Regions from separate parts of the Pseudomonas sp. GW821-FHT10C09 genome, predicted to be linked through region 2. Evidence: riboswitches for the same ligand, from Rfam matches in the RefSeq annotation. Region 2 holds a riboswitch; the other holds the start of a gene.
The links. Region 2 has a riboswitch for cobalamin ahead of cobW (cobalamin biosynthesis protein CobW). Riboswitches for the same ligand answer to the same signal wherever they lie in the genome.

Region 1 (10,542 bases), on a different contig from region 2:
ACGCCTTACCGCTGGGGCGGCAATACACCCGACTCGGGGTTCGATTGCAGTGGGCTGATCGGCTACGTCTACCGGGATGCCGCCGGCATTTCCCTGCCGCGTACCACGCGTGAAATGATCAGCATGCAAGCCGCCAATGTGGGCAAGGAAGGTTTGCAAACTGGTGACCTGATTTTCTTCGCCACCAATGGCGGCTCTCAGGTCAGCCATGCCGGGATTTACGTCGGCGAAGGGCGCTTCGTTCATGCACCCGCCACGGGTGGCACGGTGAAGCTCGACAGCCTGTCCAAGGCGTACTGGCAGAAGGCTTACCTGAGCGCCAAGCGCGTTCTGCAGCCCGAGCACCTGGCGCGTAATCCCTAGTCCCACCGCCGGCGGTTATTTTGTGGCAGTCACGCGCCACACCTTGTTCCCCACATCATCCGCCACCAGCAAGCCACCTTGCTGATCAATCACCACGCCCACCGGCCGGCCCATGGCGTCTTCGTCTTTATTGAGGAATCCCGTCAGCACATCCACCGGTTGCCCGGTCGGTTTGCCACCTGCGAACGGCACGAAAATCACTTTGTAGCCACTGTGCGGCTTGCGGTTCCACGAGCCATGCTGGCCGATGAAGGCGCCTTCCTTGAATTGCGCGGGCAAGGTGTTGCCTTCTGCGAACGTCAGGCCCAACGACGCGGTGTGCGGGCCGACCGCGTAGTCCGGCGCGATGGCTTTGGCCACCAGGTCCGGGTTTTGCGGCTCGACGCGAATGTCGACATGTTGGCCGTAGTAGCTGAAGGGCCAGCCGTAGAACGCGCCATCCTTGACCGAAGTGATGTAGTCCGGCACCAGGTCGCTGCCAATCTCGTCTCGCTCGTTGACCGCCGTCCACAGCGCACCGCTACGAGGCTCCCAGGCCAAACCGTTGGGGTTGCGAATCCCTGAGGCGAATATCCGGTGATTGCCGGTGGCGCGGTCCACTTCCCAGATCGCCGCGCGGCCTTCTTCCTTGTCCAGGCCGTTTTCGCCGACGTTGCTGTTCGAGCCCACGGTGACGTACAGCTTGCTGCCGTCCTTGCTGGCGATGACGTTTTTGGTCCAGTGATGATTCAGCGTGCCTCCCGGCAGATCGACCACCTTGATCGGCGGCGACTTGATCGCGGTGTCACCGTTTTCATAGTGGAAACGCAACAAGCGGTCGGTGTCGGCCACGTACAGGTCATTGCCGACCAGCGTCATGCCAAATGGCGAATTGAGGTTTTCCAGGAACACCGTGCGAGTTTCGGCGATGCCGTCGTGGTCCTTGTCTCGCAGCAGTGTGATGCGATTCGCACTGGGGACGGTGGCGCCGGCGCGGCCCATGGTTTTCTTCATGACCCAGCCACGAATGCCTTTGCCGTCATCGGGTTTGGGCGGCGCGTTGGTTTCGGCCACCAGCACATCACCGTTAGGCAGCACGTAGAGCCAGCGCGGGTGATCGAGGCTTTCAGCGAAGGCCGCCACTTGAGTGCCGGCGGCAGCGGTGGGTTTCGCGCCGGCCGGCCAGCCGATCGCCGGGGCGATGTTCACCGTCGGGATCAGGGTTTTATTCGGTTCGGGCAGCTTGGGTGACGGGCCGGTGCCGTCGGAGACTTGCAGGCTGGAGGTTTCACCACAGGCGGCGAGCCCTCCGGCGAGCACGATGACGAGAACGAGCGGGGGCTTGCGCATGGCGGTCTTCCCTATGAATGCAGTGTCTTAATTCATAGAGAAGATAAACGCAGCGATGGTTCAATGGTCAGCCGCGAGCTTCCTTGAGCAGCACCGCGATACCGGGGTGATAGTTTCCGGCTTCGTTGCGCAACTTGCGGTAGGCGTAAGGGAAATACCAGGCCACAGCGCAGCAGTGTTCCTTTTGCAGGTCGTCGACCATGTCCTGAAGTTCTTCGGGGGTCGCGCTCTGCTGGGCTTTTTGCGGAGCCACGAACAGGCAGCCGAGTTTCAGGTCGCTGGCGTAGCTGATGCGTTTGGCATCGCTGGTGATGTCCTGCAGTGCCTGGGTCAGATTCAGGCTGTTGACCTTGGGCCAGCGTTGAGTGGCCTGAAAGTAGGCGCGCTCTTCGGCGGTGGCGATAAACAGGTCGGCGCGGGCATTGCGCTCGCCTTCTTCGTTCTGTTTACGCGTCGTGGTGTTTTGCAGCGTGACCATTTCCGCCATCCACGCAGCGGCATTGAGCAGGCCAAGGTTGGCCTTTTCGTCATGCCAGTAAGGCGCTTCGTTATCGCCGCGAACCGAGTTGTAGCGGTCGATACAGTCAAACCAGCGTTCCAGCACCGGTCGCAGGAATTCCAGCTTCGGATTGCTGATAATCATGCCTTGCATGTTGCTCACCCTTGTAATTGTGTTGTTGGGTTTGTGGCTCTTTGATATCACTGCTGACAGTGTGGCGCAAGATTGGCGTCAGTAAATGGATCGGCGGCAGTATATCGCTCGCCGGAGCTTTGTCTTCATTTGACGCTCCACCCCCAACCCTCTAACCTTCGCGGCTTGTTTCAGGTGCTCTGTGGCGGTGGCCGACAGAGTGAAACAGGGAAGCCGGTGAGTGACTATCGTCAAGCGACGAAACGTCACGATCCCGGCGCTGCCCCCGCAACGGTAAATGAGTGAAGACTGCGCCTTGAGCCACTGTGTCGAAGCCGACATGGGAAGGCGCGCAGTCCGGCCAACGCCGCTCATGAGCCCGGAGACCGGCCTGATTCATCCAGCGGCATCACGGTGGGCGATGCCAGGCTTCTTGCCGTCTATTCTTGTGCCTGCCCGCCGTTATCCAGCCTCAACGGAGAGCTCCCCCATGACCGATACCCCAGATCGTGACGAACGCCATTTGGCGCGCATGCAGCGCAAAAAAGCCGTGATCGACGAACGCATTGCCAATTCCCCGAACGAGTGCGGCCTGCTGCTGGTGCTGACCGGCAACGGCAAAGGCAAAAGCAGTTCGGCGTTCGGCATGCTCGCCCGCTCCATGGGCCACGGCATGCAGTGCGGTGTGGTGCAATTCATCAAGGGCCGCAACAGCACCGGCGAAGAACTGTTCTTCCGTCGCTTCCCGGAGCAAGTGCGTTTCCATGTCATGGGCGAGGGCTTCACCTGGGAAACCCAGGACCGCCAGCGTGACATTGCCGCCGCCGAAGCCGCCTGGGCGGTGTCCCGCGAATTGCTCAACGATCCGTCGATTGGCCTGGTGGTGCTGGATGAGCTGAACATCGCCCTCAAGCACGGCTACCTCGACCTCGATCAGGTGCTCAGTGATTTGCAGGCACGTCCGCCGATGCAACATGTGGTGGTGACCGGTCGCGGCGCCAAGCCGGAAATGATCGAACTCGCCGACACCGTCACCGAAATGGGCGTGATCAAGCACGCGTTCCAGGCCGGGATCAAAGCGCAAAAAGGCGTCGAGCTGTGAATACTACTTTATGAAAAACAGTCGTCACTGCCCGGCGGTACTGATTGCCGCGCCGGCCTCCGGTCAGGGCAAGACCACCGTCACTGCTGCGCTGGCCCGTTTGCATCGCAATCAGGGGCGCAAGGTGCGCGTATTCAAATGCGGCCCGGACTTTCTCGACCCGATGATTCTCGAGCGCGCCAGCGGTGCGCCGGTGTATCAACTGGACATGTGGATGGTCGGCGAGCAGGAAAGTCGTCGACTGTTGTGGGAAGCCGCCGCTGAAGCCGACTTGATCCTCATCGAAGGCGTCATGGGCTTGTTCGACGGCACGCCTTCCAGCGCCGACCTGGCGCGGCACTTTGGTGTGCCGGTGCTCGCGGTGATCGATGGCACCGCCATGGCCCAGACCTTTGGTGCATTGGCGTTGGGGCTGGCGAAGTATCAGCCGGACTTGCCGTTTGCCGGCGTATTGGCCAACCGCGTCGGCACATTGCGTCATGCGCAACTGCTCGAAGGCAGCCTCACCGAAGGTTTGCGTTGGTACGGCGCGTTGTCGCGGGAAACCGGGATCGAATTGCCGAGCCGGCATCTGGGCCTGGTGCAGGCCAGTGAGCTGAACGATCTCGATCTGCGTCTTGATGCGGCGGCCGATGCGTTGGCCAGCAGTTGCGAAGTCGCGCTGCCGCCAGCAGTTGAATTTGCCGCCCCGGATGTGATCCCTGCCGAGCCGTTGCTCGCGGGCGTGCGAATTGCCGTGGCCCGTGATGAAGCGTTCGCGTTCACCTACGGCGCGAGCCTGGATTTGCTGCGAGCCATGGGCGCCGAGTTGCGGTTTTTCTCGCCGATCCGTGACAGCCAATTACCAGAGGCAGACAGCTTGTATCTGCCGGGTGGTTATCCGGAATTGCACCATGTTGCACTGTCGCAGAACACCACGATGCTCGACGCGATTCGTGCGCATCATACGGCCGGTAAACCGCTGTTGGCCGAGTGTGGCGGCATGTTGTATTTGCTCGACTCGCTGACCGATGTCGACGGCACTCGCGCCGAACTGGTGGGCTTGCTGAAGGGCGATGCGGTGATGCAAAAGCGTCTGGCCGCGTTGGCGTTGCAAGCGGTGGAATTGCCGGAAGGTTCGTTGCGCGGGCACACGTATCACCATTCGCTGACCAGCACCGAGCTTGAACCGATTGCGCGTGGCCTGAGCCCGAATGGTGGGCGGGGAGCGGAGGCGGTTTATCGTGAGGGGCGGATGACGGCTTCTTATGTGCACTTTTATTTTCCGTCAAACCCTTCAGCGGTAGCCGCATTGTTTGCGCCTGACCTTGAGATCGCCATCGCGAGCAGGCTCACTCCTACAATGGATCACCTGAACCCTGTGGGAGCGAGCCTGCTCGCGAAGAGGCCATGACTGACAACGCATTCAGTCAGGTCGAACGCGCAGCGGTCTACCGCGCCATCGGCGAACGCCGTGACATGCGTCACTTCAGCGGCGGCACGGTCGAGCCCGAGCTGTTGCGACGCCTGCTCGAAGCCGCACACCAGGCGCCCAGCGTCGGTCTGATGCAGCCCTGGCGTTTCATCCGCATCAGCGACCGGGTCCTGCGCGGCAAGATCCAGTCGCTGGTGGAAGAAGAACGCATCCGCACCGCCGAAGCCCTCGGCGAGCGCACCGACGAATTCATGAAGCTCAAGGTCGAAGGCATCAGTGACTGTGCCGAAGTGCTGGTCGCCGCGCTGATGGATGATCGCGAGCGTCACATCTTCGGCCGTCGCACCTTGCCGGAAATGGATATGGCCTCGTTGTCCTGCGCGATTCAAAATCTGTGGCTGGCCTCCCGCGCCGAAGGCCTGGGCATGGGCTGGGTGTCGCTGTTCGAGCCGCAAGCACTGGCGGACCTGCTGGGATTGCCGGCCGGGGCCAAGCCGTTGGCGGTTCTTTGTCTGGGGCCGGTCAAGGAATTCTATCCGGCGCCGATGCTGGTACTCGAAGGCTGGGCGCAAGCGCGTCCGCTCAGTGAGTTGCTGTACGAAAATTATTGGGGAGTGAGTCAATGAGTGTGGCGTTATTGAGTGTCGCCGCAGTGGCGCTGGACGCGCTGCTGGGTGAACCCAAACGCTGGCATCCGCTGGTGGCGTTCGGTCGTTTTGCCGAGCGCATCGAGCAACGTTTCAATGGGGGAGGGCGCGGCTGGCGCAGTCATGGCGTCACCGCGTGGGTGATGGCGGTCGTGCCGCTGACCTTGCTCGCCACGGCATTGTCCTGGGCGCCTTATGTCGGTTGGGTCGTCGAGATTCTTGCGCTGTATTGCGCCCTCGGCATGCGCAGCCTCGGCGAACACGTCGAGCCGGTGGCCAAGGCGCTGCGTAGCGATGATCTGGACGAAGCGCGTAAGCGTGTCGGTTATCTGGTCAGCCGCCAGACCAGCGAACTGGACGAGACCGAAGTCGCCCGTGCGGCCACCGAATCGGTGCTGGAGAACGGCAGCGATGCCGTGTTCGCCGCGCTGTTCTGGTTTGCCGTGGCCGGTGCGCCTGGGGTGGTTCTCTACCGATTGAGCAACACGTTGGATGCGATGTGGGGTTATCGCAATGAGCGCTTCGAACGCTTCGGCTGGGCCGCGGCGAAAATCGACGATGTCCTCAATTACATTCCTGCCCGCCTGGTGGCATTGACCTACGCGCTGCTGGGCAAAACCCGGCTGGCGTTGAAATGCTGGCGTACTCAAGGCCCGACCTGGGACAGCCCGAATGCCGGCCCGGTGATGGCGGCGGGCGCCGGTGCATTGGGCGTCGAGTTGGGCGGGGCGGCGATTTATCACGGCGAACTGCATCAGCGTCCGCAACTGGGCGAAGGTGTGCCGGCGGATGCCGACTCCATTGATCGCGGCTGGCAATTGGTCCAGCGCGGGGTATGGTTATGGTTGCTGATTCTCTGCGTGGGGGCTGAATTCTATGCTTGAGCACGGTGGCCGGTTGCGCAAGGCGGCGCTCGAATACGGCATCGCAGAAGGTGATTGGCTCGACCTGTCCAGCGGCCTGGCGCCCTGGCCATTTGCGGTCCCGGAGATCCCGCTGCGCGCCTGGGCACGCTTGCCGGAAACCGATGACGGCCTGGAGCAGGCGGCCTGCGACTATTACAGCGCGGCGCAAGTACTGCCGGTGGCCGGTTCACAAATGGCCATCCAGTTGCTGCCGCGATTGCGCCGTGCCGGCAAGGTCGGCGTGCTGTCGCCGTGTTATGCCGAGCACGCCGAAGCCTGGCGGCGCTGCGGCTACATCGTGCGCGAAGTGCTGGAGCAGGAAGTCGACTTCTTTATCGACAGCCTCGACGTGCTGGTGGTGGTCAACCCGAACAACCCGACCGGCCTGAGTCTGCCCCCGAGTCGCCTGCTCGACTGGCACACCCGCCTGGCCTCGCGCGGTGGCTGGCTGGTGGTGGACGAGGCGTTCATGGACAACACGCCGCAGTTGAGTGTGGCGCCGTTTACCCATCTGGTCGGCTTGATCGTGTTGCGTTCGTTCGGCAAGTTTTTTGGTCTGGCCGGCGTCCGGTTGGGCTTCGTACTGGCGGAACGCAAGCTGCTCAAACTGCTCGCTGAGCAAGTGGGGCCGTGGGCGGTCAGTGGGCCGACCCGAGTGATTGGCCGGGCTTGTCTGCTGGACACCGAAGGTCACGCCCGCCAGCGCCAGCGCAGTGAAGAAGCCAGCGAACGTCTGGCGCGGCTGCTGGAGCAGTTCGGGTTCAAGCCGCAGGGCGGATGCGCCTTGTTCCAGTGGCTGATCACCGATCAAGCCGAGCAGTTGCATGAGTTCATGGCCCGTCAGGGCATTTTGCTGCGTTTGTTTGCGCACAACAGCAGCCTGCGTTTTGGCCTGCCCGCTGACGAAGCGGACTGGACTCGCCTGACGCAAGCCTTTGAAGCGTACGCCAAGGAAACCCGATGACCACGTTAATGGTGCAGGGCACCACGTCCGATGCCGGTAAAAGCACGCTGGTGACGGCGCTGTGTCGCTGGGTGGTGCGCCAGGGCGTAAGCGTCGTGCCGTTCAAGCCGCAGAACATGGCGCTCAACAGCGCGGTGACGGCGGACGGTGGTGAGATCGGTCGTGCGCAAGCCGTGCAGGCCCAGGCCGCCAACCTTGAACCGCACACCGACATGAACCCGGTGCTGCTCAAACCCAACAGCGACACCGGCGCCCAAGTGATCATTCACGGGCGTGCGGTCACGACCATGAATGCCGTTGCCTATCACGACTACAAAGCCATCGCCATGCAAGCGGTGCTGGCTTCTCACGAACGCTTGAGCGCGGCGTATCCGGTGGTGATGGTCGAAGGTGCGGGCTCGCCGGCCGAGATCAATCTGCGGGCCGGCGATATCGCCAACATGGGCTTTGCCGAAGCGGTGGATTGCCCGGTGGTGTTGATCGCCGACATCAATCGCGGCGGGGTGTTCGCGCATCTGGTGGGCACGCTGGAGCTGCTGTCGCCGACCGAACAGGCGCGTGTCAAAGGCTTCATTATCAATCGTTTTCGTGGCGACATCGCCTTGCTGCAGCCCGGTCTCGACTGGCTCGAAGAACGCACCGGTAAACCGGTGATCGGTGTCCTGCCGTATGTGATGGATCTGCATCTGGAGGCTGAGGATGGCATCGATCAGCGCCAGACCGACAAGGCTGATCAGGTGCTGAAGGTCGTGGTGCCGGTGCTGCCGCGCATCAGCAACCACACCGATTTCGATCCACTGCGTTTGCATCCGCAAGTCGATCTGCAATTCATCGGCCCCGGCCAGACGATCCCGCCGGCCGACCTGATCATCCTGCCCGGCTCGAAAAGTGTGCGCAGCGACCTCGCGTATCTGCGGGCCAATGGCTGGGATTCGGCGATCAGTCGTCATCTGCGTTACGGCGGCAAAGTGCTGGGGGTTTGCGGCGGTTTGCAAATGCTCGGCGAGCACGTACACGACCCGTTGGGTCTGGAAGGTGAACCAGGTTCCAGCGCGGGTCTGGGGTTGCTGGCGTTTGCAACGCAGCTCGAGGAAGAGAAGCAGCTGCGCAATGTGCGCGGTCGTCTGGCGCTCGAAGATGCGGCTGTCAGCGGCTACGAAATTCACGCCGGCGTGACCACCGGGCCGGCGTTGGAAAACGCCGCCGTGCAGTTGGCCGATGGTCGCTGCGATGGCGCGCAAAGTGTGGATGGGCAGATTTTCAGCACGTACCTGCATGGCCTGTTTGAATCGCCGGCGGCGTGCAGTGCGTTGCTGCGCTGGGCGGGGTTGCAGCATGTGCAGGAGGTCGATTACCACGCGTTGCGCGAGCGCGATATCGAACGGCTGGCGGATCTCGTGGAGAAGCATCTGGATACCGGGTTGTTGCGTGAACTCTGCGGGATATAGGGTGGTTTTGCTGGCCTCTTCGCGAGCAGGCTCGCTCCCACAGTTGACCGCATTCCACTGTGGGAGCGAGCCTGCTCGCGAAGACGGACGTCGCCTCACCGCACATTTATAGGATGTCACCATGCTTCAACTGATCCTCGGCGGCGCCCGCTCCGGCAAAAGTCGACTGGCCGAAAAACTCGCCACCGACAGCCAACTGGCCGTGACCTACATCGCCACCAGCCAACCGCTGGACGGCGAAATGAACGACCGCGTCGCCCATCACCGTGCCCGTCGCCCAGCCGAATGGGCATTGATCGAAGAACCGGTAGAACTCGCCCGCGTCCTGCGCGAAACCGCCAGCGCCAATCGATGCCTGTTGGTGGATTGCCTGACGCTGTGGATGACCAATCTGCTGATGCTCGACGACGCGGAACGCCTCCACGCTGAGCGTGAAGCCCTGCTGGACTGCCTGGCTTCGTTGCCGGGTGAAATCATTTTTGTCAGCAACGAGACCGGAATGGGTGTCGTGCCGCTGGGCGAATTGACTCGCCGCTATGTCGATGAAGCCGGTTGGCTGCATCAAGCCTTGGCCGAGCGCTGCCACCGTGTCGTCCTGACCGTCGCCGGCCTGCCCCTGACTTTGAAAGGAACTGCGTTATGACTCAATCCTGGTGGCTGAACCCGTGCAAGCCGATCGATGCGCAAGCCGTCGAACAGGCGCAGGCGCGTCAACAGCAGCTGACCAAGCCTGCCGGCTCCCTCGGTCGACTGGAATCGGTGGCGGTGCAATTGGCCGGGTTGCAGGGGCAGGTCAAGCCGAGCCTGGAGCACCTGTGGATCGCGATTTTTGCCGGCGACCATGGTGTCGTGGCCGAAGGCGTGTCGGCGTTTCCTCAGGAAGTGACCGGGCAGATGCTGCACAACTTCGTCACCGGCGGCGCGGCGATCAGCGTGTTGGCGCGGCAGTTGGGTGCTTCCCTGGAAGTGGTGGACCTGGGCACGGTGACGCCGACCTTGAGTCTGCCCGGCGTACGCCATTTGAACGTGGGCCCCGGTACGGCGAATTTCGTCAAAGGCCCGGCCATGACGGCAACCCAGGGCGAAATCGCCCTGCAGGCCGGTCGCGACAGTGTGCAGCGCGCCATCGCAGCCGGGGCGCAGCTGTTCATCGGCGGTGAAATGGGCATTGGCAACACCACCGCCGCCAGTGCATTGGCCTGTGCCTTGCTCGATTGTCCGGTGGTGCATCTGGCCGGGCCGGGCACCGGTCTGGATGCGGCGGGCGTCAGCCACAAGGCTCAGGTCATCGAGCGCGCGTTGGCCCTGCACAGTGCTCAGCGCGGGGACGCGTTGCAGACATTGTTCAATCTGGGCGGTTTTGAAATTGCCGCCCTGGTGGGTGCCTATCTGGCGTGTGCGCAGGAAGGTGTGGCGGTGCTGGTCGATGGATTCATTTGCAGCGTCGCGGCACTGGTGGCAGTGCGCTTGAATCCGGAGTGCCGCGCGTGGCTGCTGTTCGGCCATCGCGGTGCCGAGCCGGGTCATCGTCATGTGCTGGAAACCCTGCACGCGGAACCGTTGCTGGACCTTGGCTTGCGACTCGGCGAGGGCAGCGGTGCCGCGTTGGCCGTGCCGTTGCTGCGTCTGGCCTGCGACCTTCACGGGCAGATGGCGACCTTCGCCGAAGCGGCGGTTGCGGACCGTCCGGCATGACGTTGCACCTGGACCTGTTGCGCCATGGCGAGACCGAGCTCGGT
Region 2 (10,542 bases):
GCCAGTTCGGCGACGAAGTCCATGCGTTCCGGTTGCGGTCGATAACACACCACGTCCGACTGACTGCGCTCGCTGCGCCACGCCAGGTCCTTGAAGCTGATCGGGCGGCTGATGATCCGGCCGTCCAATTCTGGCAACGCGATGTGCATTGCCAGGTCGCGCGGGCCGAGGCCCTGCTCGCTGGCGCGCCAGCCGGGTTCGTTGTCCTGGGCGCAAATCGCCTGGATCACCGGAATGTTGCGGCGAAACGGTCGCAAATGCGGCGCTTCGGGGCTGGACTGGGCGAAACCGGTGGTGTTCAAAATCACCCCCGCCTCGACTTCATCCAGCCAATCCTCGACCACCGTCAGGCAGCCGGGCTCTTTCAAACTGGCCACGGCAATCGGCAAAGGGTTTAACCCGGCCGCTTGCAAACGCTGGCAGAAAACATCAATGAAAGCGGTATTGGCCGCCTGCAAATGCGAGCGGTAAAACAGCACCGCTGCCACCGGTTGATCGGCTTGCCAGTCGGCTTGCCAATCGCTCAGTTCGGCGGGGCTTTTTTGTGGGTGGTAAATCGCTGTGCGCGGCAGGACTTGCGGCTCGGCCCAGGCGTAATCGCGGCCCAGCCAGCGAGTGGCGAGGCAACGGAAAAAGTCCAGGGCATTGCTCATGCCGCCCTGACGCAAAAACTGCCAGAGCCGATCACGGTCGCAGGCCTCGACGGTGCTGAGGTCGCTGAGTTCCGGGTCCGGACGATCATCGCCCGGCACCAGAATCAGCTGCACGCCACGCTCGGACAATTGCACCAGCCGCTCGACGCCATAACGCCAATAGGCGATACCGCCGTGCAGCGAGATCAGGATCACCTTGGCGTGGCGCAGCACTTCATCGACATACAAATCGACCGAGGCGTGATTCTGCACCTGCATCGGGTTGGCCAGGCGCACGCTCGGGTAGTCGTCGGGCAGTTGCTGCGCGGCTTCGGCGAGCAGCGCCAGGCTGGAATCGCCGCTGCACAGGATCACCAGCTCGGCGGGGGTTTGTCCAAGGTCGGCGATGTTGTCATCCGACACGAAACCGCCGGGCTGGGTCCTGAGCAGGTGCATGGCTTAAACGCTGAGCGCGGCGCGCAATTGCGCTTCGAGCTGCACGGCGTCCAGTTCCTGGCCGATCAACACCAGGCGCGTGGTCCGCGCTTCCTCGGCGCCCCACTGACGGTCGAAGTGCTTGTCAAAACGTGTGCCCACGCCCTGAATCAGCAAACGCATCGGCTTGTTCGGGATCGCGGCGAAACCTTTGACGCGCAGGATGCCGTGCTTGACCACCAGTTGCGTCAGGGCGTCCATGAGCAGGCTTTCGTCGGCTTGCGGCAGCTCGATGGAGATCGAGTCAAACGCGTCGTGGTCATGCTCATCGTGATGGCCGTCTTCACCTTCATGGTGATGATCGTGATGGCTGTGACGGCTGTCGATGTGTTCTTCGGAGCCAGCACCGAGGCCGATCAACACGTCCAGTGGCACGCGACCGCTGCTGGCTTCGATGACTTTCACCGCAGGCGGCAGTTCTTCGGCGACTTCAAGGCGCACGCGCGCCAGGTCTTCAGGGCTGATCAGGTCAGCCTTGTTGAGGATCACCAGGTCGGCGCTGGCCAGTTGGTCGGCAAACAGCTCGTGCAGCGGCGATTCGTGGTCCAGGTTCGGGTCGAGTTTGCGCTGGGCGTCGACTTGATCCGGGAACGCGGCGAAGGTGCCGGCGGCCACTGCCGGGCTGTCGACTACCGTGATCACTGCGTCAACGGTGCAGGCGCTGCGGATTTCCGGCCACTGGAAGGCCTGGACCAGCGGCTTTGGCAGGGCCAAGCCCGAAGTTTCGATGAGGATGTGATCGAGGTCGCCGCGACGGGCCACCAGTTCGCGCATCACCGGGAAGAATTCTTCCTGGACGGTGCAGCACAGGCAGCCGTTGGCCAGTTCGTAGACGCGACCGTTGGCTTCTTCTTCGGTGCAGCCGATGGAGCACTGCTTGAGGATTTCGCCGTCGATGCCCAGCTCGCCGAACTCGTTGACGATCACCGCAATGCGACGGCCTTGAGCGTTGTCGAGCATGTGCCGCAGCAAGGTGGTTTTGCCCGAGCCGAGGAAGCCGGTAACGATGGTGACGGGGAGTTTGGCCAGTGTTTTCATCGGATGCCCTTTGGCAAGGTGGCGGGCATACGGGACGACGACCGCTGCAACACACGCTGCGCGGAAGATTTCGCCACCGGATCACCCCGCCCGGTTGAAAGTCAGAATCTGTGTCGAGGCAGGTCTCCTGGCTGACGGCTGGCCAGTCGTTTGACTGGCGGTTTTTGCGCCTTCCCGCTCGCGCCATGGCTGGCGCATGCAGTGGCATGGCAGAAACTGAACCGTTCACAGTTGCGGGGGCAGCCGCGGCATTGACCGCGTTCCCTTCTTAGCTTCGGCAATCGCCGAAGAACCTCGAAAGCGCAAGGCTACGCATCGGGCTGGGGCGGGTCAATGTTCACATGACATTGGCGGCGCTCCCTTCGCGAGCAGGCTCGCTCCCACAGGTGACCGCGTTCCAATGTGGGAGCGAGCCTGCTCGCGATGAAGTCAACAAGGCTTCGAGTTGAGAACCCTTGCCAATTGACGCGAATCCCCCGGCCATGCTCTCCTACGCACTTTGTTACGGGTGCCCTTCACAGGGTGAAACGGGAAACCGGTGAATCATGTGCTTTACTCAAAGCCATGTCAGTCCGGTGCTGCCCCCGCAACGGTAAGCGAGCGAAGCATCAAATCCACTGTGCCAGCAGTTCGGCATGGGAAGGTGATGCTTGCAGGTCAAGGCGAAAGCCAGCGCCCCTCGTGAGCCCGGAGACCGGCCCGCAACACAAAGTGACCGTTACGATCACTGAACAACAAACCCGCGGTGGGCGGGCGCTGTTTGAACGTCTGCGTGCCCGACTCGCAGGGGTTTTCCATGCGCTCTATTCACCCGCTGACAGACCAGAGGGATGCGCCATGTCGATCATCAGCAGCACCGGCCACACAACGACCAGCACCACTTCCACCCTGACTCAACGCCTGACCGCCGCCATCTGCGCGTCGATCCTGGGCGCCAGCCTTGTGTATTTCGCCGGTTTCTCGCACATCGAAGCGGTGCACAACGCCGCGCACGATACCCGTCACAGCTCCGCGTTCCCGTGCCATTGAGAGCTGACGACATGATCAAGCGTATTGCGCAAACCGCAGGGTTCACCGGGCTACTGGCCGCCCTGCTGCTGACCCTGCTGCAAAGCTTCTGGGTCGCACCGCTGATTCTTCAAGCGGAAACCTACGAGAAATCCGAGCCGGCGGTGGTTCAACCCCATGAACACGCCGATGGCGCCATGGCCGCACACACCCACGACGCCGAAGCCTGGGAGCCGCAAGACGGCTGGCAGCGCGTGCTGTCGACCACTGGCGGCAATCTGGTGGTGGCCGTTGGTTTCGCCCTGATGCTCGCCGGTCTCTACACCCTGCGTGCCCCCAACAGCACCGCTCAAGGTCTGCTGTGGGGTCTGGCCGGTTATGCGACGTTTGTCCTCGCACCCACCTTGGGCCTGCCGCCTGAACTGCCGGGCACCGCTGCGGCGGACCTGGCGCAACGGCAGATCTGGTGGATCGGCACCGCGGCCTCCACCGCCGTCGGGATTGCGCTGATCGTGTTCAGCCGTCATTGGCTGATGAAAGTGCTGGGCGTGGCGATTCTGGCCGTTCCACACGTGATTGGCGCACCACAACCGGAAGTGCATTCGATGCTCGCGCCGCAAGCCCTGGAAGCTCAATTCAAAATCGCTTCGCAGTTGACCAACGTGGCGTTCTGGCTGGCCTTGGGCCTGATCAGTGCCTGGTTGTTCCGCCGCAAAAGCGATGGCCAATACCACGCATGACCGATGCCAGCACAGCGCCGACGCTAGTGGTCGGCCTGGGCTGCCAGCGCGGCTGCCCCGCCAGCACGTTGCGGGCACTGTTTGATCAGGCACTGCAGGCTCATCAAATCGGGCTTCACCAAATAAAGGCACTCGCCAGCATTGACCTGAAGCGCGACGAACCTGGCCTGATCGAACTCGCAGAACAACTCGCACTGCCGTTGATGTTCTTCAACAGCGAACAATTGGCCGGATATCAAGCCAGACTCAGCCATCGTTCCGACATCGCGTTCGAGCGCACCGGCTGCTATGGCGTAGCGGAAAGTGCCGCCCTGGCACTCGCCGAACAGCTGGCTCAGGCGCCGGTAAAACTGCTGATCCCCCGACAAAAATATGCGCAAGCGACCCTGGCATTGGCCGGCGCTGCGTAAAATCCCCGATAATCGCGCATTCGATCATGAGCAATCTTCATCTGAAGCGTTGCCCAGCCTCTTTTTTCACAGGAAACGACGATGACCGTCTACTTCATTGGCGCAGGTCCCGGCGACCCGGAACTGATCACGGTCAAAGGCCAACGGCTGATTCGCAGCTGCCCGGTGATCATCTATGCCGGCTCCCTCGTGCCGGCAGCCGTGCTGGAAGGCCATCGCGCCGAACAGGTGGTCAACAGCGCCGAATTGCACCTGGAACAGATCATTGATCTGATCAAAACCGCCCACGCCAACGGCCAGGACGTGGCGCGAGTGCACTCCGGAGATCCGAGTCTGTATGGCGCGATTGGCGAGCAGATTCGCTACCTGCGTGAACTCGACATTGCGTTTGAAATCATTCCGGGTGTGACGGCGACGGCGGCGTGTGCAGCGCTTTTAGGGGCTGAGCTGACCTTGCCGGACATTTCACAGAGCGTGATTTTGACCCGCTACGCCGACAAGACCGCCATGCCTGCAGGCGAAGAATTGGGTAGCCTGGCGCAGCATGGGGCGACCATGGCGATTCATTTGGGTGTGAATCATCTGGAGAAAATCCTCGTTGAGCTGCTGCCGCATTACGGCGCGGACTGTCCGATTGCGGTGATCCACCGGGCGACATGGCCCGATCAGGATTGGGTGGTGGGGACACTTGAGGATATTGCCGGAAAGGTTGCGGCCAAGGGGTTTCGGCGCACGGCGTTGATTCTGGTGGGACGGGTGTTGGGGAGTGATCAATTCAGCGAGTCGTCGCTGTATCGCGCTGGGCATGCGCATCTCTATCGCCAATAGGGCCTCTTCGCGAGCAGGCTCGCTCCCACAGGGGGATGCGGGTGTGTTCAAAATCCGGGGACGCCACTGAACCAATGTGGGAGCGAGCCTGCTCGCGAAAGGGCCAGTGAGTTTCACCCATAAAAAAACGGCACTCACGGGTGCCGTTTTTTCATGTCGCAGCGAACACCTTAGTAGTAGGCGTTTTCTTTCTGCGTGTGGTCAGTCACGTCACGAACACCCTTGAGTTCGGGAATACGCTCAAGCAACGTGCGCTCGATGCCTTCCTTCAGGGTCACGTCTGCCTGGCCGCAGCCCTGGCAACCGCCACCGAACTTCAGCACGGCGATGCCGTCTTCGACCACATCGATCAGGCTGACCTGACCGCCGTGGCTCGCCAGCCCCGGGTTGATCTCGGTTTGCAGGTAGTAATTGATGCGCTCGTTGACCGGGCTGTCGGCGTTGACCATCGGTACTTTGGCGTTTGGCGCCTTGATGGTCAGCTGGCCGCCCATGCGGTCGGTGGCGTAGTCGACTACCGCGTCGTCCAGGAAGGCTTCGCTGAAGTGATCGATATAAGCGGTGAAGCTTTTGAGCCCCAACGCCGTGTCTTCAGGTTTTTCTTCGCCCGGCTTGCAGTAGGCAATGCAGGTTTCGGCGTACTGGGTGCCAGGCTGGGTGATAAAGACGCGGATGCCGATACCCGGGGTGTTCTGCTTGGAGAGCAGGTCAGCCAGGTAATCGTGGGCGGCGTCGGTAATGGTTATAGCGGTCATGGAAACTCCTCGCAGGCTTGGGCGCAGTTTACGCCAATCAACGCGCCGCACAAAGTCCTAGTATTTTTGTCGGGAAAGATTCCGACAATCCCCTGATCCCCTGTGGGAGCGAGATCGCGGTGAGTCAGAGGTTTTCGTAGCGATTCATGTCCAGCACGCCCTCTTCCACCGGGTCGGTCTCGTGGACGTAGCGGCTGAGGTCGTGGAAATACAACCAGAATTGCGGATGACTGCGACGAATTCCCCAGCGTTCGACGATTTTCTCAAAGCTGTCGGTGTCCCTGGCGTTTTCCATCGCATCAACGAAGGCCGGCACTTGGTCGGCCAGGATGTTGAACATGAAATTCGGGTAACTGCTGAGTACGCCCGGGAAAATCGTCAGCGTGTCGAGCCCCGGCTGGTAGCGCAGCGACTCACCCAGCAGGAACGCCACGTTGCTGTGCGCGCGGTTGCGCAGCAGGCTGTAGACCTCGCGTTTGCCGCTCGTCGTTTCGATGCGCAACATCGTCGCTTCCGGCAACTGGTCGATGACCTTCAAGCCAGCCGCCGGCCGCGATGTCAGGCTGCTCAGGGCCTGTTCGGCATTCTGCAAGTCAGGATCGATGTTCGGTCGCGAGCAATACGCGCCGTTGCAGCGGTTGATCGGATCGGGCTTGGCATTCAGATCGCCGTAACGGGCCAGCAACTGCAGGGCGAAGTCGCGCTTGGGGTCTTTCTCGTCGAGTTTCAGCGCAGTCGGTGTGTCGTCGTCGATGGCCTCGTAATCCAGCCACATCTTGAATTTGCCGCTGTTCTGGTACCAATCGTCGAGGTAGCCATCCCGGGAATCGGCCGGCATCAGGCGCAGGAAGTTCTGCTCGGCGCCATTACGGATCAGGTCGAAGTACAGACGGGTCTGGGCCTGATGGGAGACGTTGCCGAACACATCAAAATTGACCGCCAGTTGGTAATAGGTGCGCTCCAGCAACGGGAAGTCGAACAGCCACATGGTTTGCGGCACATCGCCGATCAGGCCCTTGTTCACCGATGCACTGTCGAAGTGGCGGAAGATGCTCAGCAGCGCGTTGTCATTCCCCGCCCACAAGGTCGACCAACTCGGCGCCGGAGCTTCTGCGTAGCTGTCCCGGCGCAGCGCTTCGTACTCGTTACGTTTGTCGCGGTAGTCATGCCACAGGCTCAAGACGCTGCCGACGTCATCGTTCTGCCCTGGCATGGCCAGCAACGGCGTGGCCTGGCCGCGGTAGTTCGGGTCGATGATATAGAGGTCGTGTTCCGGGGCCTGGAACAGCGCCCAGAAGTTGTCGCGGATCACGTCCGTGGCAATCTGGCCACGGCAGACCGGGCCACGAATAAAGGTGCGCACAAAGTATTCGGCGTTATCCAGCATGAACTGGTAGCGCGCCTGCGCCGGGATCGCCTCGAACGTAGCGAACGGATTGGCCCGTCGTTCCGGCCCGTAGCCCGGCAAGGCGTTGACCTGCCAGTTACCGCTATAGAACAGGCTTTTGATCCGCGCCATCTTCGCCGCACTCAGCGGATAGGTGATGTGGGTTTTCTGCACAATCACCCCCTGCACCGGCCACAAGCGGTAATACACCTGGGTGCCTGGATCGTCGTTCGGACGGCGGGTGTTGATCAGGTCAATCGGCTGGCCGGTGGGCGTACGCGAGCGTACCCATTGGAAAAAGTGCTCCGGCTCGCCGTCCTTGAAGTAGATGTGAGCCAGAAACCAGTGCTCAAACAACCAGCGCGCCACCAGGCTTTGCCGGGAGCCGGGCGCGTTGAGCAGGTTTTCCCATTGCACCACCTCCAGCGCTTCTGTCGCGCTCGGCATCAGCGCCTGTTCATCGATCGGCGCACCCGACGCCAACCAGCGTTGCAGCGTCTGGTATTGCTGATCGGTCAGGCCCGTGACCGCCAGCGGCATGCCCTCTTTGGGATGTGAACTGGCATAGCCGTCGAACTCCGCCGGCATGGCGCACATGTTTTCCCGGTTCAGACCGAGAACAATGTCTTCCGGCAATTTGGCATTGGGTTGCAACGGGGTTTTGTGGCCCAGCTCAAGCATCCGTGCCATCAGCGCAGCTTGGCTGCCTTGGGCGTCGAGCACCGGAAAGAAGCCCTTCTGTTGCCAGGCGTGCTTGCCGAACGCGTCGTAAAACAACCGGGTTGGAGCGGCGGCGGTACTGCGGTCGCCGTCGTAGACCGGGACTTTCGTCGCGCCACGCGCGGCGCCTTCGCCACTGCCCAGATTGAGCTGACAGGCGGCGTCGTTGCACGCATGGCAGGCGACGCACTTTTCGGTAAAGATCGGTTGAATGTCGCGGCTGTAGGAAATCGCAGAGGAAATGGCCGGACCTTGCGCAGCGGCGCCCCAGCTTAAAAGCAGCATGAAAATGCTGGTGATGACGCGATACGACATATCCCTGGTCCCAATCATGAAAAATCGCCGCGATTCTACCGGTCAGGCACCCCCACCAACATGAACGATATTCATGCAAAACCGGGTGATGCTCTAAAAGCGCACAGGTTTGCTATGATCCCGCCCCTTCGTCATGGTCTTTCCGAGTAGTCCAAATGTCCGATCGCAGTGTTCGCCTTCAAGCTCTCAAGCACGCCCTCAAAGAGCGCATCCTGATTCTCGATGGCGGCATGGGCACGATGATCCAGAGCTACAAGCTCGAAGAGCAGGATTACCGTGGCAAACGTTTTGCTGACTGGCCAAGCGATGTCAAAGGCAACAACGACCTGTTGGTGCTGACTCGCCCGGATGTGATTGGTGGTATCGAGAAAGCCTACCTGGATGCCGGCGCCGATATTCTGGAAACCAACACGTTCAACGCCACCCAGATTTCCCTGGCCGACTACGGCATGCAGGGCCTGGCGTATGAGTTAAACGTAGAAGGCGCACGCCTGGCCCGCAAGGTCGCCGACGCCAAGACCCTGGAAACCCCGGACAAGCCGCGCTTCGTCGCCGGTGTACTGGGCCCGACCAGCCGTACCTGTTCGTTGTCCCCGGACGTGAACAACCCCGGCTACCGCAACGTGACCTTTGATGAGCTGGTGGAAAACTACACCGAATCCACCAAGGGCCTGATCGAAGGCGGCGCCGACCTGATCCTGATCGAAACCATCTTCGACACCCTCAACGCCAAAGCGGCGATCTTCGCCGTGCAAGGCGTGTTCGAAGAACTGGGCATCGAGCTGCCGATCATGATCTCCGGCACCATCACCGATGCCTCCGGCCGTACCCTCTCCGGCCAGACCACCGAAGCGTTCTGGAACTCCGTGGCCCACGCCAAGCCAATCTCGGTCGGCCTGAACTGCGCCCTCGGCGCCAGCGAACTGCGTCCGTACCTGGAAGAGCTGTCGAACAAGGCCGGCACCCATGTGTCTGCGCACCCGAACGCCGGTCTGCCGAACGAATTCGGTGAGTACGACGAACTGCCGGTGGACACCGCCAAGGTCATCGAAGAATTCGCTCAAAGCGGATTCCTGAACATTGTCGGCGGCTGCTGCGGCACCACCCCGGGCCACATCGAAGCCATCGCCAAAGCCGTGGCCGGTTACGCGCCGCGTCAAATCCCGGAAATCCCCAAGGCCTGCCGTCTGTCGGGCCTGGAACCGTTCACCATTGATCGCAGTTCGTTGTTCGTCAACGTCGGCGAACGGACCAACATCACCGGTTCGGCCAAATTCGCCCGCCTGATCCGCGAAGACAACTACACCGAAGCCCTGGAAGTCGCCCTGCAGCAGGTCGAAGCCGGCGCACAGGTGATCGACATCAACATGGACGAAGGGATGCTCGATTCGAAGAAGGCCATGGTGACCTTCCTCAATCTGATTGCCGGCGAGCCGGACATCTCCCGCGTCCCGATCATGATCGACTCCTCGAAGTGGGAAGTGATCGAAGCCGGCCTGAAATGCATCCAGGGCAAGGGCATCGTCAACTCGATCAGCATGAAAGAAGGCGTCGAGCAGTTCATTCACCACGCCAAACTGTGCAAGCGCTATGGCGCTGCGGTGGTCGTGATGGCCTTCGACGAAGCCGGCCAGGCCGACACCGAAGCGCGCAAGAAAGAAATCTGCAAACGCTCCTACGACATCCTGGTCAACGAAGTCGGCTTCCCGCCGGAAGACATCATCTTCGACCCGAACATCTTCGCCGTGGCTACCGGTATTGAAGAACACAACAACTACGCTGTGGACTTCATCAATGCCTGCGCCTACATCCGCGACGAGCTGCCGTATGCGCTGACCTCGGGCGGCGTGTCCAACGTGTCGTTCTCGTTCCGGGGCAACAACCCGGTGCGTGAGGCGATTCACTCGGTGTTCCTGCTGTATGCGATCCGCAACGGCCTGACCATGGGCATCGTCAACGCCGGCCAGCTGGAAATCTACGACCAGATCCCGCAGGAGCTGCGCGACGCCGTCGAAGACGTGGTGCTCAACCGCACCCCGCACGGCACTGACGCCCTCCTCGCCATTGCCGACAAGTACAAGGGCGACGGCAGCGTCAAGGAAGCCGAGACCGAAGAATGGCGCGGCTGGCCGGTCAACAAGCGTCTGGAGCATGCGCTGGTCAAGGGCATCACCACGCACATTGTTGAAGACACCGAAGAATCGCGTCAGTCGT

Region 1: another riboswitch for cobalamin. It lies ahead of cobO (cob(I)yrinic acid a,c-diamide adenosyltransferase); the one in region 2 lies ahead of cobW (cobalamin biosynthesis protein CobW).

Annotation. Positions count from the first base shown of each region.
Region 1 covers NZ_JBWKNG010000007.1:21,200-31,741, reverse strand. Annotated here, with positions in the region: gene AC07N8_RS08565 (C40 family peptidase) at 1-363, shown strand, start outside; gene AC07N8_RS08560 (PQQ-dependent sugar dehydrogenase) at 379-1,692, opposite strand; gene AC07N8_RS08555 (hypothetical protein) at 1,760-2,344, opposite strand; cobalamin riboswitch at 2,500-2,732, shown strand; gene cobO (cob(I)yrinic acid a,c-diamide adenosyltransferase) at 2,814-3,425, shown strand; gene AC07N8_RS08545 (cobyrinic acid a,c-diamide synthase CobB) at 3,436-4,818, shown strand; gene bluB (5,6-dimethylbenzimidazole synthase) at 4,815-5,465, shown strand; gene cbiB (adenosylcobinamide-phosphate synthase CbiB) at 5,462-6,370, shown strand; gene cobD (threonine-phosphate decarboxylase CobD) at 6,363-7,355, shown strand; gene AC07N8_RS08525 (cobyric acid synthase) at 7,352-8,803, shown strand; gene cobU (bifunctional adenosylcobinamide kinase/adenosylcobinamide-phosphate guanylyltransferase) at 8,925-9,446, shown strand; gene cobT (nicotinate-nucleotide--dimethylbenzimidazole phosphoribosyltransferase) at 9,443-10,498, shown strand; gene cobC (alpha-ribazole phosphatase family protein) at 10,495-10,542, shown strand, end outside.
Region 2 covers NZ_JBWKNG010000001.1:284,400-294,941, forward strand. Annotated here, with positions in the region: gene cobN (cobaltochelatase subunit CobN) at 1-1,088, opposite strand, end outside; gene cobW (cobalamin biosynthesis protein CobW) at 1,092-2,165, opposite strand; cobalamin riboswitch at 2,266-2,477, opposite strand; cobalamin riboswitch at 2,655-2,882, shown strand; gene AC07N8_RS01285 (CbtB domain-containing protein) at 3,003-3,194, shown strand; gene AC07N8_RS01290 (CbtA family protein) at 3,206-3,913, shown strand; gene AC07N8_RS01295 (cobalamin biosynthesis protein) at 3,910-4,323, shown strand; gene cobM (precorrin-4 C(11)-methyltransferase) at 4,405-5,151, shown strand; gene nfuA (Fe-S biogenesis protein NfuA) at 5,322-5,906, opposite strand; gene AC07N8_RS01310 (fatty acid cis/trans isomerase) at 6,031-8,328, opposite strand; gene metH (methionine synthase) at 8,484-10,542, shown strand, end outside.